Regions from separate parts of the Lysinibacillus sp. SGAir0095 genome, predicted to be linked through region 2. Evidence: predicted binding sites of a transcription regulator. Region 2 holds the regulator's gene; the other holds the start of a gene.
What was found. The regulator CtsR, encoded in region 2, represses protease genes until heat stress. The targets are predictions, from matches to a motif close to ATGGTCAATAAAGGTCAAACA.
Positions count from the first base shown of each region.

Region 1: the regulator CtsR is predicted to act here: its motif matches at 2,578-2,598, upstream of C1N55_RS05065 (ATP-dependent Clp protease ATP-binding subunit).

Region 1 is NZ_CP028083.1:1,022,467-1,029,797, reverse strand. It holds gene C1N55_RS05070 (YjzD family protein) at 66-257, shown strand; gene C1N55_RS05065 (ATP-dependent Clp protease ATP-binding subunit) at 350-2,485, opposite strand; gene C1N55_RS05060 (Crp/Fnr family transcriptional regulator) at 2,741-3,442, shown strand; gene C1N55_RS05055 (zinc-dependent alcohol dehydrogenase) at 3,529-4,668, opposite strand; gene C1N55_RS05050 (metal-sulfur cluster assembly factor) at 4,884-5,198, opposite strand; gene C1N55_RS05045 (prolyl oligopeptidase family serine peptidase) at 5,254-6,015, opposite strand; gene C1N55_RS05040 (Cof-type HAD-IIB family hydrolase) at 6,229-7,035, shown strand; gene C1N55_RS05035 (DegV family protein) at 7,130-7,331, shown strand, end outside.
Region 2 is NZ_CP028083.1:4,012,381-4,019,711, reverse strand. It holds gene C1N55_RS19805 (DUF4003 family protein) at 1-513, shown strand, start outside; gene C1N55_RS19800 (aldehyde dehydrogenase family protein) at 592-2,019, shown strand; gene C1N55_RS19795 (acyl-CoA thioesterase) at 2,134-2,640, shown strand; gene C1N55_RS19790 (globin-coupled sensor protein) at 2,710-4,020, opposite strand; gene C1N55_RS19785 (hypothetical protein) at 4,258-4,488, shown strand; gene C1N55_RS19780 (DUF4870 domain-containing protein) at 4,640-4,945, shown strand; gene C1N55_RS19775 (CtsR family transcriptional regulator) at 5,269-5,733, shown strand; gene C1N55_RS19770 (UvrB/UvrC motif-containing protein) at 5,799-6,353, shown strand; gene C1N55_RS19765 (protein-arginine kinase McsB) at 6,350-7,331, shown strand, end outside.

The DNA of each region.
Region 1 (7,331 bases), 1.2 Mb from region 2:
TATGTTATGATAAATTAGATGAGAATTGGAATACTATTTAAAAATGTTTTATAGAGGTGAAATGAATGCAATATGTAATGACTTTAATTTGGTCTGTACTATTAATGTTAATGTTAAATTATGTTGTAAGTTCAATTTTAGCTGTACCTTTTGTTGTTTCAACTAGTTTAATTCTTGGCGTTATTGTTACAATTTTAATCTTTATTATTAGTGCAATTATTCCAAACGAACCAACACCGGAAGCAGATCATCACTAATATTGAATGTTAGCACTTCTAAATAGAAGTGCTTTTATTTTTTAAAAATAGAATGGGTAACTCTTTTTTAGAGCTACCCATTTTTTAATTATTTACACATATTTTATTACGTGTAACTGACCATCCTCTATAGTAACCTGTAATGCTTCACCTGGAAGCACTTCTCCTTTTAATAACTCTTTCGCTACAGCAGTTTCAACATTCCGTTGAATAAATCGTTTTAAAGGTCTCGCACCAAATTGAGGATCGATACCGTATTCTACAATCCAATCTACTACCTCTTCACGAACCTTTAACTCGATTTCTTGTTCGGCTACACGCTCTTTCAATTGGCCTACATATTTCCAAGCGATAGCATGGAAATGTTCGTTACTTAATGCATGGAACGTAATAATGTCATCAACACGATTCAGCAGCTCTGGTTTAAAGTGTGCACGCAATTCCGACATGACTAAATCCTCTAATGATTGTTGTTGTTCTGGATTAGTCTCAAGCAAATAATGTGAACCTATATTGGACGTCATTATGACAACTGTGTTCGTAAAATTCACTAGACGACCTTGACTGTCCGTAATTCGACCGTCATCTAAAATTTGAAGCAATATATTTGCAACATCAGGATGTGCTTTTTCTATTTCGTCTAACAAAACAACTGAATATGGAGTACGTCGAACCGCTTCTGTTAATTGACCGCCCTCTTCATATCCAACATATCCTGGAGGAGCTCCGACTAGTCGGGATACGCTATGCTTTTCCATATATTCACTCATATCAATGCGGATAAAATGATCCTCTGAATCGAATAACTGTGCGGCTAATGCTTTTGCAAGTTCCGTCTTCCCTACACCAGTAGGACCCAAGAAAATAAACGAACCGATTGGTCTATTTGGATCTTTTATGCCTGAACGTGCACGCCACACCGCTTCCGTTACAAGTCTTACCGCCATATCTTGGCCAACAACTCGTTCATGTAAAGTATCTTTCAGACGTAAAAGCTTTTCTCTCTCTCCCTCCACAAGCTTCTTTACTGGGATACCTGTCCATCTAGAAATAATTGAAGCTATTTCATCCGCAGTTACTTCTTCGCGCAGAATTCTTGTGTCAGAACCCAGTTTCAACGCTTCTTCTAAAGCTGATAATTCCTTTTCTAATTCGGGAATTTTACCATGACGAAGTTCAGCTGCTTTATTTAAATCATATTTACTTTCTGCATCCTCTAAATCTCGACGGTAGCCATCTAATTGTTCACGTTTCTTTTGAATAATTTGCAGGGCCTGTTTCTCTTCTTCCCATTGTTTACGTATTTTGTCTGTAGATTCTTTTAATGTTGCTAATTCAATGCGTAAAGCATCTAAGCGTTTTTTGCTTGCTTCATCTTTTTCTTTTGTTAAGGCTTGTTCTTCAATTTCAAGCTGCATCACACGACGAGTTACAATATCTAGCTCTTGCGGCATTGAGTCGATTTCAGTTCGAATCATCGCACATGCCTCATCTATTAAGTCGATCGCCTTATCTGGCAAGAATCGCTCCGTAATATAACGGTTTGAAAGCTCTGCTGCTGCAATAATTGCGCGGTCATGGATTCGGACACCATGGTGTAATTCAAAACGCTCCTTTAACCCACGCAAGATTGAAACCGTGTCTTCAATAGAAGGCTCGCGTACAACTACCTGCTGGAATCTACGTTCAAGGGCAGGATCTTTTTCAATGTACATACGATATTCATCTAAAGTAGTTGCTCCGATACAATGCAGCTCCCCACGCGCCAGCATCGGCTTTAGCATATTTCCAGCATCCATTGCACCATCTGTTTTACCTGCACCAACAATGGTATGGATTTCATCGATAAATAAGATGATTTGACCTTCCGAGTCCTTTACTTCTTTTAGTACACCTTTAAGACGTTCTTCAAATTGCCCTCGATAGCTTGCTCCTGCTATTAGAGCACTCATATCTAGTTCATATAAAATACAATTTTTTAACCCTTCCGGAACATCTTTTCGAACAATTCGTTGTGCAAGTCCTTCGACGATTGCCGTTTTCCCAACACCTGGTTCGCCTATTAGAATGGGATTGTTCTTTGTTTTTCTTGATAGGATTCGAATGACATTTCGAATTTCTTCATCACGACCAATGACAGGATCCATCTTACCATTCTTAACTTCTTCAATTAAATTGCGACCAAATTGTTCTAACGGACTACGATTGTCTTGTTGTTGAAATTGCATTCTAGAACACCCTTTCAAAATTTTTTTCAATTACATCTATTGTTACAGATTCAAACTCGAATTTTAACAAAACTTGAGCATATCCGGAAACTAATTTGACCTTTTTTGACTAATTCAATTATAAGCTGTTTACTCATGAAATGCAAAAATTGGCACTAAAAGTTTACATTTAGTTTTAGTTTCTTGTGATATCATATATTGAAAATACTTTTTATAAATGAAGTTAAAGATTGGCTTTATAAAGGATGTGAAGGAATGGGATTAACTGATAACTTATCAATGGATATTTATCAACTATTCGAGGAAGGCGGTCTTCTGGTGAAAGTGGAAAAAGGAAATCATATTTTCCATGAGGGCGAAAGTGCTGGAGATCTATTTTTAATTAAGAATGGATCCGTTCAAATTAGTAAGGAAACTGAACACGGTAAAGAACTTACTTTTCGAGTTTGCGGAAAGAATAGTATCATTGGTGAAAGTTCATTATTTGGTCCGACAACATTCCACTCAAATACAGCAAAAGCTATTATTAACTCAGAGATAATTATCCTTAACAAAAATACTTTGGAAATGATCCTAACTGAACAGCCTTCTCTAATGATTGAATACTTAAAATGGATTCAGAATGAAAATTTAAAAAATCAAAGCTTAATTCGGGATCTAGTTATTCATGGCAAAAGAGGAGCACTCTTTTCTACTTTAATTCGTTTATCAAATACTTATGGAGAGCCGATAAATGAAGACAACAATCATATTTTTATCAATCTTCATCTAACAAACAGTGAAGTTGCCAATCTGTGCTCTACAAGTCGGGAAATGATTAATCGCATGCTAAATGAGCTGAAAAAGCTAAACATCATTACGTTTGAAAAAGGTTATATTACAATTTTAGATTTAAATTATCTAAAGGAAGAAATTGCTTGCGAAAATTGCCCCGCAACAATTTGTCGAATCGATTAAAATTTTCACAATGCGACTAAAATTCAAAAGGTACACAGAGGGAAAGCTGCTGTGTACCTTTTTATCCATTAAGAAACCTAAAACTCTTAGGGCTTTAATATGACTTTAATACACTCATCTTCGTGGTCATTAAAGGTTTTATATGCTTCACTAGCACGATTAAGCGGAAGTTTATGCGTGATAATTTCAGTTGGATCAATCTCACCTTTTTTAATCATTTCGAATAACATTGGCATGTAGTGAATTACAGGAGCTTGCCCCATTTTAACCGTTATATTTCGTTCAAACAGATTACCTAATGGGAAATGATTGTAGATTGAGCCATAAACACCCGTAATTTGTAAAGTTCCAAACTTTTTAATTGCTTTCATGCCAATACGAATTGCACTAGTTGTACCACCTGAAAGTTTTAATTTTTGCTCAACTACTTCAAGCGGATTCTTTTTCCCATCCATCCCTACGCAATCGATTACGACATCTGCACCGCCTTTTGTGATTTCAGCAATATATTCACCTGTATCTTCGTGATCATCGAAGTTAATAATTTCAACATTATTCATCTTTTTTGCATGATTTAAGCGATAAGGAAGATTATCAACTGCAATGACACGTTTTGCCCCTTTCATCCATGCAAATTTTTGGGTCATTAAACCGATTGGACCACACCCTAATACTACCACTGTATCCCCCTTTTTTACCCCTCCACTTTCAACACTCCAGTATGCTGTTGGGAGAACATCCGACATAAAGAGTAACGACTCATCTTCTAGTTCTACAGATTTCGGGATAACAAAGGGTACAAAGTTTCCATATGGTACACGTAGTAATTCGGCTTGTCCACCTTGATAACCTCCATAACGTTCAGTAAATCCAAAATATCCACCTGTATCGACATGTGGATTTGGATTGGAGTTGTCACATTGACTTTCCATATCATGTTGGCAATAATGGCAGTGACCACAAGAAATATTAAATGGAAGTACTACACGATCTCCTTTTTTCACTTTCTCTACAGTAGGGCCAACTTCTTCAACAATTCCCATTGGTTCATGACCAATTACATAATCTTTTGATGCAGGAAGTGCACCTTGATAGATGTGAAGATCAGAGCCACATATGGCTGTAGACGTCACACGAATAATAATATCGTCACTTTTTTCAATTTTTGGATCGGCTACCTCTTTTACCTGCATATCCTTAGTACCCTGGAAAGTAACAGCTTTCATGTTAAAGAAACCTCCTAATTTTTAAGTTTTTAATAACTAAATCTGGTATTTCTTTAATTCCCCTGATTTATGCAAGATAATCATTTAAATTTTCCATTAGCAATCAATGTTAAGGTGTCGTTTGCATTGTAGGCTGTGTTACCTAATTGCCCAACCTCCTTGTAAAATGAGCATAAAAAAATGAGCAACTCTATTTGGAGTTGCTCATTTGCACTTTATCTGATTCCTAATGCCATTTTTGCGTACCGTGACATCATGTCTTTTGACCATGCTGGCTGCCAAACAATATTGACATCAACTTTCTTAACTTCAGGTAACTCACCTAAGGCAGTGTTTACTTGGTCAACGATAACTGGACCAAGTGGGCACCCCATAGATGTTAGCGTCATTGTGACAGTCGCTAACCCTTCTTCATCTAAATCTACTTCATATACTAAACCTAAGTTGACAATATCGATACCAAGCTCAGGATCAATTACGTTTTCTAAAGCACCCAACATGCTTTCTTTCATGTCTTCACTGATTGCCATTTCTTTATTTCCCCCTTCTCTATAGTGTTAACTCTATCATAGCAAATGAAATTATTTATGCCAAATGTTGTGAAAGAAACGAAGTGACTGCAAGCACACCACTACGCGGTACTTTATGTCCTGAGCTTTTGGATTCAACAAATTTTAATTTCTCAGGTGATTGTTCATAGTGTGAACGTAATTGCGTATAAAAATGATATGTATTTTTGAATGGTACAGTCACATCTTTATGTCCATGCCAAAATATCACTGGTCTTTGTTTGAAGCGGTTCAGATTCTTTGTTATATCATATTCTGACAATTGATTTAAAATTGCTTCTTTTTGTTTTTCATCAAACGGTAATTTAACTCCCATTTTTCCGAATTGTTCCAACTGATAATTAGCTAACTCAACATACCCCGGAGCACCCATACATATTGCCGCAGTACTTATCCAATCATATGAATTTAAACATCCTGCAGTAACGATCCCGCCCATGGATGAACCAGCTATCCCGATTTTAGAATCTCCAAATCCTCGAATCTTTAGTTCCTCATATATGGTATTTACTTCATGGATGGATTTCATGACAATCTCCCAAAAGTGAATATTCATTTTAACCTCAGAAAGCTGTTCATCACGGACACCGTGTAAATAGGCATCAGGCATTATGACACGAACGCCATTTTGTACTAATTGATAAGCGTAGTGTAAGTTATGCTCCTTTGCACTTTGAAAGCCATGAAGAAAAATTACAACAGGCGTCTGTTCATTCATTGAATCATCATAAACATGTAATAAAGGGATTCCTTTCCACATATCATCTTGAACATACATTTTCTTTCACCTCTAAACCATATTGTAAAAACTATTTTATTTACTAAATAGTTTTTCTAAAGCTAATATTTTCGTCAATATAGAAAAAACTATTCTTAATAATCATATCATTGGTGGAAAATTTATGCTAAAAATAGGATGCAGATTATCAATTTTTGACTAAATATATCCAGAAGGATAAAATTTAAAAGAGAAAGAAAGGAGAATTCCTTCATGAAACAACATTTAATTGTGTTAGATTTAGATGGTACTTTATTAACGGATGAGAAAAAAATATCTGACAAAACAAAGGAAACTTTATTCAAAGCAAAGGAAGCAGGCCATCAAGTGATGATTGCCACTGGTCGCCCATTCCGTGCGAGCCAGCTGTATTATAATGAACTATTGCTAACTACTCCAATAGTAAACTTTAATGGTGCACTTGTTCACCACCCTAAAAATGCAGGATGGAAAACGCTCCATTCTCCAATTGATATAAGTGTCGTTCATGATGTTGTGGACTCAGTCGATAAATATCAATATGAAAATTTGATTGCAGAAGTGATGGACGATGTATTTATTCATAATGAGGATAATCGCATGATGGACATTTTTAATATGGGAGATCCTCGAGTGACAATCGGTAACTTGCGAGGTAGCTTAAACGAAGATCCTACAAGCTTACTCATTCATGCAGATGAAGCTAATGTTCCGATTATTCGTGACCACTTAGCAAGCGTACATGCGGAGTTAATCGATCATCGCCGTTGGGGTGCACCATTCCATATTATTGAAATTGTACGAAAAGGGTTAAATAAAGCAGTGGGAATTTCTCATATTGCGAAAGACTTAAATATCCCACGAGACCGCATTATTGCATTTGGTGATGAGGATAATGATTTAGAAATGCTTGAATACGCAGGTCTTGGCGTTGCCATGTCAAATGGAATTGATGATTTAAAAAATATTGCCAATGAAATTACTTTAAGTAATAACGAAGATGGCATTGCCAAATTCCTAATAGAAAGACTAAAATTGTAAGTATAGATAAGTTTGGAAATATTCTATTTCCTTTAATTCACAAAATCAATACAAGCTTGCAGTTCACATAAAAACGTTCAAAGGAGGTATGTATATGAAAATTTTTGCAGATAGCGGCAGCGATTTACCAAAAGAGTTTTTTACTGAAAATAATGTAGAACTCTTTACACTTCGAGTGGATTTAAATAATCAAGAATACAATGATATCTTGGATATTGACCCAAAGGTTGTATACGATGCAATGAGAGAAGGTGCGGTTCCAAAAACTTCTCAAGTGTCGCCTGAGGCTTTCTTAA
Region 2 (7,331 bases):
ACAGCAAACTCGAATGTACAACCAAAAACTCAAGCAGATACGATAATGAAGTACTACAGCAACCTAAGAAATAATCAATTTACAATGGGAAACCACTTACAGGCACTAGCACAAATCATGACTGTGTATAGTGAAGATTATAATAAAATTATGTTGGAATATGTTGTGAAGCTAAGGGAAGAACTGATAGAACGAGGCGTAAAAGTGAAAAAACTTCATTACCCTTATTTGGGTGTTTTAGCTTTAGCTGCAACAGATAATTCAAAAATAAACGAACTTACTTCTTTACATAATCAGTTAATGGGGCAGAAGATTTTTAAAAACGTCAAGGACTATGCATTGATTGTAGCCATTCAAAAGATTGTTCATGATTTAGTTGAGGTGCATAATTTAATTGATATTTCAGGTTTAACAAGCATCTTAACTTTATTTGATATTGTCGACTTTGTCTTAGAGCTAGGTTCCATCATTCCATCAGGTGGAATTTCGGATGTATTCGATTTTTTTAACTAATCATTAATCTTACATAAGAGTGAGTTTTGGACAACAGTGATACAATAGAATAAGAAGGCTAGAGGAGGTTGTTTTCGGTTGGAAGAAACAAAATTATGGATTAATGGAAATTGGGAAAATGCCCAAAAAACTTATTCATTAACTGCACCTTATTCTGGAGAAGTTATTGCAGAGGTAGCGAAGGCTTCTGTTAAAGATGTGGAACGTGCGATTGAAGGGGCACATAAGTCATTTCAATCTTTTAAGAAAACAACTGCTTATGAAAGGGCAGAAATTTTATATAAAGTAGTAGAGATTATGCGTGAACGAAAAGAAGAGTTCGCGCGAATTTTAGCTTTGGAAGCGGGAAAACCATTGTCTGCTAGCTTAACAGAGATAGACAGAACAATCGCAACGTATCAATTCTCGGCTGAAGCAGCAAAACAATCTACGGGGGAAACTGTTCCATTAGATGCTGCTCCAGGAACGAAAGACCGGATTGGTTATACTAAAAGGGTTCCAATTGGTGTTGTGTCTGCCATTACACCATTTAACTTCCCGTTTAACCTGGTGGCCCATAAATTAGGGCCAGCAATTGCTGTTGGAAACTCCGTTGTATTGAAGCCTGCTACACAAACGCCATTAACTTCACTTGTTATGGCGGAAGTATTCAAGGAAGCGGGATTACCGGATGGAGTGCTTCAAATTGTTACAGGCTCTGGCAGTGAGTTAAGTGATTCACTTGTAACCCATCCTCTTGTTAAAAAAGTAACATTTACAGGTAGTGGTGCAGTTGGATTGAAAATAAAAGAAAAAGTGGGACTACGTAAACTTACGTTAGAATTAGGCTCTAATGCTGCAGTAGTTGTCGAGCCAAGTACACCTATAGATGAAATTATTTCGCGCTGTGTAGCCGGTGCATTTGGATATGCAGGACAAGTTTGTATCTCCCTACAAAGAGTTTATGTGCATGACTCGATTTATGATGAATTTGCTAAAGCTTTTATAGAAAAAACAAGAAAGCTTAAATTAGGTGACCCACTTGACCCTTCAACGGATGTTAGTGCGATGATTAATCCAAAAGAACTTGAACGAATTAAACAATGGATTGAAGAGGCAAAATCCGAAGGGGCAAAAGTAGCCACAGGTGCAGAGTTTACGCAAAGGACATTACAACCAACAGTCATGGTGAATGTAAAGCCTCATATGAAAGTAGTTTGCCAAGAAACTTTTGCACCTATTGTGTCACTTGTACCTTATTCAACGTTGGATGAGGCAATCTCTTTAGTCAATGCTTCAGATTTGGGCTTAAACGCAGGGATTTTTACAAATGTTTTGACTGATGCTATGAAGGCGGCAGAAGAAATGGAAGCAGGAACTGTTGTGATTAATGATATTCCAACATTCAGAGTTGATAACATGCCATATGGTGGGGTTAAAAATAGTGGATACGGAAGAGAAGGCATTAAATATGCAATTGAAGAAATGACAGATTTGAAGTTTATTACGATTAAAACTACAATATAATTTGATTTAGTACTTGAGAAATTTAAACTGAATGAAGTTAATGTGGTTTGACTCTTTCATGTATCAAACAGTGTAAACAGTATTATCATCGAAGAGAAGTAGTGGAGGGTCTATATGACAAATGAAGTGCCGATAAGTTATTCTCGTTCTTTTCAGACACACCTTGTATTACCACCAGATACAAATCATCATCATTCCATCTTTGGTGGGAAAGTTCTAGCTTTTATTGATGAGATTGCTGCTATCACCTCTATGAAACATGCCAAGTCAGAGGTTGTTACAGCTTCCTTTGATTCGGTTGATTTTATATCACCTGCTTATGAGGGGGATATTCTTGAATTAGAAGCTATGATCACATCTACTGGACGCTCGTCGATGGAAGTTTACGTCCGGGTTATGGCCCATAACATCATGACTGGTGAGCAAAAGCTAACGACGGAATCATTTGTCACAATGGTGGCTGTAGATGAATCAGGAAAACCGATACAAGTCCCGAAGGTTTACCCGGAAACCGATCGAGAACGTCAGCTTTTCGAAACGGGGTCGGCTCGTAGAGAATTGCGGCAAGCTAAAAGGCAAAATACGATGGCACGTAGGAAGCTATTAGAAAATCTTGAATAAATAAGAGAACCTTCTAAATAGACTAATATAACTTTTTAGAAGGTTCTTTCTATATGGTTATTTAAAACTTTATTCAGTTAATTCGTGAACGATATTTAGCAGTGAATCTGAAGAAGAAGATACTTGAGATGCACTTTCTGTTAGCTCACTAATTAATTTTGAGATTTTTGTGATGTCAGTTGTAGTACTTGTGTATTGCTCTTTAATGCCAGACACTGCTTTTGCAATAGAGTTGAAGGATTCCTCTAGGCTTTGCTGAGTTTGAACGCTTCTTTGTACCTGATCATCCACATTATTGACAGAGTTAGTCATATGCTTGATATTTGTCTCTGTTTCATGGATTAAATAAGAGACATTTTGAACAGCACTTTTCGTTTCTTCAGCTAGTTTCCTTACTTCATCTGCTACAACTGCAAAGCCTTTTCCATGCTCTCCAGCCCGTGCAGCTTCGATGGATGCATTTAATGCCAATAAATTTGTTTGATCAGCAATACCTGTTACGAGTGCAACAATCTCTGAAATCTTTTGGGATGAAGTACGCAAATTACTCATTGACTTTTCAAGCATATTAACACTTTCTAAAATAACTTGCATCAGTTGAGTTTGAGTCTCTAAATGGTTTTTCCCTAAACTAGACTTTTCCTCTGTATCCGCCACAAAATCCAATCCTTGTTTTGTGGCAGCCGCAATACTTCCTGATTGAGAAGAGATGCCATATAAAGAGGCAGTCGTTTCTTGACTAATTGCATTTAACTCCTCTGCTGTATTTTGAACGGAAGAAATCAAAGCATTTTTGATGGCTTCATCCTGTGTACGGATGCGTTGTTGTTCCGCTTCATAAGCTTGAATAACTAGCTGTTGTTCAAGATTAATAATTTTAGAGAAAGCATTGATTGCTTTTAGAGAATCTTCTTTTGAAATATCCAGCTCGTTTATAAAATTGTTAAAAGTAGACGTCAATGATTGGAATGAGCTTAAATACCATTGCGATTCTAGGCCGATACGTACATGTGTTGCAGCGATTGTATTTCTTTGTCTTACATAGTCATCATTGATTTTACTTTCGAAAATTTCAGATAAATGTTTTGTTAATGTACCCTTTAATCGTTCAATTTTTGAATGTTGATTGATAATGCTCATTAGATGATGACTCTTTATCAGTGCGTCATAAAATTGATTAACCATTTCGGGAATAAATTGTTCAGTTAAAGGTTTTAGTTGCTTTAAGATAGCTAGGTCTTCAACTGTTAAATTAATCAGTTGAACTTGATTCTGAAGATCTGGGTAATTAGATAGATTTAATGTAACTTCCTGTATGTATTTTTCTACATCGAAATAGCGGGAATTCCGTTTTTGTAGATTTTTTTTGAAAATAGACATTATATTCTCCGTTCTACTATTTTATAGAAATGATACTTTATATCTATGATACATTAAATCTGTTTGTATATTCCATAAAGATGTGAGGTTACGATAGAAAATATTAATAGTTTAATAATTCTATGTACCTCGATTTGTAATTTAGAAATATCCCATGTAAAATACGAGGTGTTTAGGTAACAAAGGAATGTAAGTAAATAATACAAATAGATAATATTATGTAAAGGACGTTAAAAAATGGAGAAACGCCGATTTAAATTTGTCATTCCATCAATGGTGGTAGTAGCTGTTGGGGCAATTTTAATGTTAAGAAACTATTTTCAAGAGGTTTCAACAAGAGATAGTGTATTACTCGTAGTGGTGGCTACATTATTCTCAGGCTTTGTAGCTTATATCCTATTCCCGCATGACGATGAAGAAAAGCCAGACCCAAAGCCGATGAATATGAAGAAAAAAACTTCAAAATAATCCTGTCCGCAAGTAACTAATACTTGCGGATTTTTTCTTTTTCATAATAAGAGCTGCTAAAATAGGGTATTTTAAGTTGAAACTATTTTGGAATTCAACCGTAAAAGTAATATACAATAAAACATAATTGAAAAGAAAGGCTGATAGATAGATGGAAAGTAAATGGGGAAAAGTAATTATCCATGCAAGTGCATTTTTTGCTCCGATGTTGGTGCCGATTTTATTTTGGTTATTAAGCACGGAGGAGGATATTAAGCGACTTTCTATACAAGCATTATTATTCCAGGTAGTGATGTGGCTGTTAATCGGGATATCCAGCTTCTTTAGCTTCATCTTGATAGGGATTCCGTTCTTAATCGTCTTCGTCATCATGACAATCGTTGTTCCAGTTATCGGAATTATAAAAGCGTTAAACGAAGAAAAATGGAATTACCCGATTGTTGGACGTTGGGTATAAGCCAATTGTAAAAATTAGGGTTTAGATTAAAGTAATTAACATCATAATAAGAAATGAACCAAAAGTAGTTATTAAATACTTTTTGGGGCTATTTCTTAAAATAAAGTTCCTGTGAAACGTATTTGAAAGAGGTGGTCTCATGTTGAAAAGAGATTGCCTCTTTATTTTATTAGGCATAAATCTGTATTCGAGGATTCCTGGTAGTTCGGCATGAAAATTGGGATTTTGATCTTGGGCATTTGATTTGCATTTTGATTTTGATGTTTATATAATATAGTCAAAGATAGTCAAAGTCAGTGTGTGATTGGGGTGAGGAATAAAAAATGAGAAATATATCTGACATCATTGAAGGTTATTTGAAACAAGTTATCGAATTAGGTGGTCAAGGACATATTGAAATCAAACGTAGTGAGTTGGCAGATAAGTTTCAATGCGTCCCCTCGCAGATAAATTATGTGATCAATACGCGATTTACTGCTGAAAGAGGTTATCTTGTTGAAAGTAAACGAGGAGGCGGTGGCTATATCCGAATCTTACGTGTTAAAGCACATTCCAGAATTGATTTGCTGGAGGATATGATTAGCCAAATTAATCATGGTGCAACACAAGCAATGGCAGAAGATATTATTTATCGTTTAATCGATGAACAAGTAATCTCAAAACGCGAAGCAAAACTAATGCTGGCTGCAATCGATAGGTCTACACTTCGACTACAATTACCGATTAGAGACGAGTTAAGATCCTATATACTGCAATCTATGTTGACCACATTAAAATACGATAAATAACTTGGGCTCAAATTATTAGGAGCTCTCGATCATTATAAATACATTTTTAAAAAAGGGGTGAGGTCATGGTTTGTGAACACTGTAAAGAGCGACAAGCTACAGTAACAGTAACACAAGTAGTTAATGGCCAAAAAAGTGAAAAACATTATTGTGAGGTTTGTGCACAAAATTTTCATCCTTTTAATTTAGATTTTCATAAAGAAGAACAAATTCCAATTCATCAGCTTGTTTCTAATTTATTTGGATTACCTGTTTGGAATAGCGGGACACAGGAAAAAGCACAATCAACTACTCAAAAAAGTGCTAAATGTCCGACGTGTGGCTTCACGTTTCGTAAATTTTTGAATGAAGGGAAGCTTGGTTGTCCACAATGTTATGAAACCTTTGGTAAACAACTTCCGCTTGTTCTGACAAAAATACAAGCAGGAACCACTCATAGCGGAAAAGCACCTGGAAAGCCGAATCATCATAACGAGTGGATCAAAAAGCAAATAGAGTCTACTCGGGAACAATTACAATTAGCCATACATGAAGAACGTTTTGAAGATGCGGCTGGCTTACGTGATGAGATTCGAGAGATGGAGCGTAGGTTGGAACGTGGGGGTGTTGATACACCATGAATCTTGAACACTTTTTAAAAAGCGGTGCACCAGGATGGATGGATGTAAAAGGACTTGATGCAGACATTGTTTTGAGCACACGTATTCGTTTAGCCAGAAACTTGGATGGTTATCGTTTCCCATTAAGCTTTACAGAAAATGAAGCCCATCAAATTGATGAAATGGTTAACGAAGCGTTAAATTCTATTAAAGCTGAGGGCCATAAGTTTTCGCATTTTACCATTAAAGAAATGCCTGCACTGCAAAGGCAAGTTTTAGTTGAAAAGCACCTGATCAGTCCTCTTTTAGCAAAAAAAGAGAAGTCCGCCTCTGTTCATATATCGAATGATGAAGCAATAAGTATAATGGTAAACGAAGAAGATCACTTGCGGATTCAATGCTTGGCTCCAGGACTTCAGCTTGCAGAAACCTATGCAAATGCCTATAAGCTAGATAGCAAATTAGAAGTTCATCTTCCTTATGCTTTTAATGAGTCATTTGGTTACTTAACGAGCTGCCCAACCAATGTTGGCACAGGACTTCGAGCATCAGTTATGATGCATTTGCCGGCCCTTACCATGTCTAAACAAATAAAAGTAGTTACACAGATGCTTGCACGATTAGGAATGGTAGTAAGGGGTATATATGGAGAAGGCAGTGAAAATTTAGGGAATATTTATCAAATCTCTAATCAAGTAACACTAGGTAAATCGGAAGAGGAGATTTTAAAAGACCTGCAAGAGGTCGCGTTACAAATTATCAAAAATGAGCGCGGTGCTCGAGAGGCATTATTAAAAAATTCTCGAATAATATTAGAAGACCGCTTTAATCGTTCGTTAGGTACTTTAAAGTATGCCCGAATCATGACGAGCGAAGAAGCTGCTTCTTGTTTATCAAATGTTCGCCTTGGAGTTGATGTAGGCATCATTAAGGATGTCCCATTGAATGTATTAAATGAGTGCATGATTCTTATACAACCAGGCTTTGTACAGCAGTATG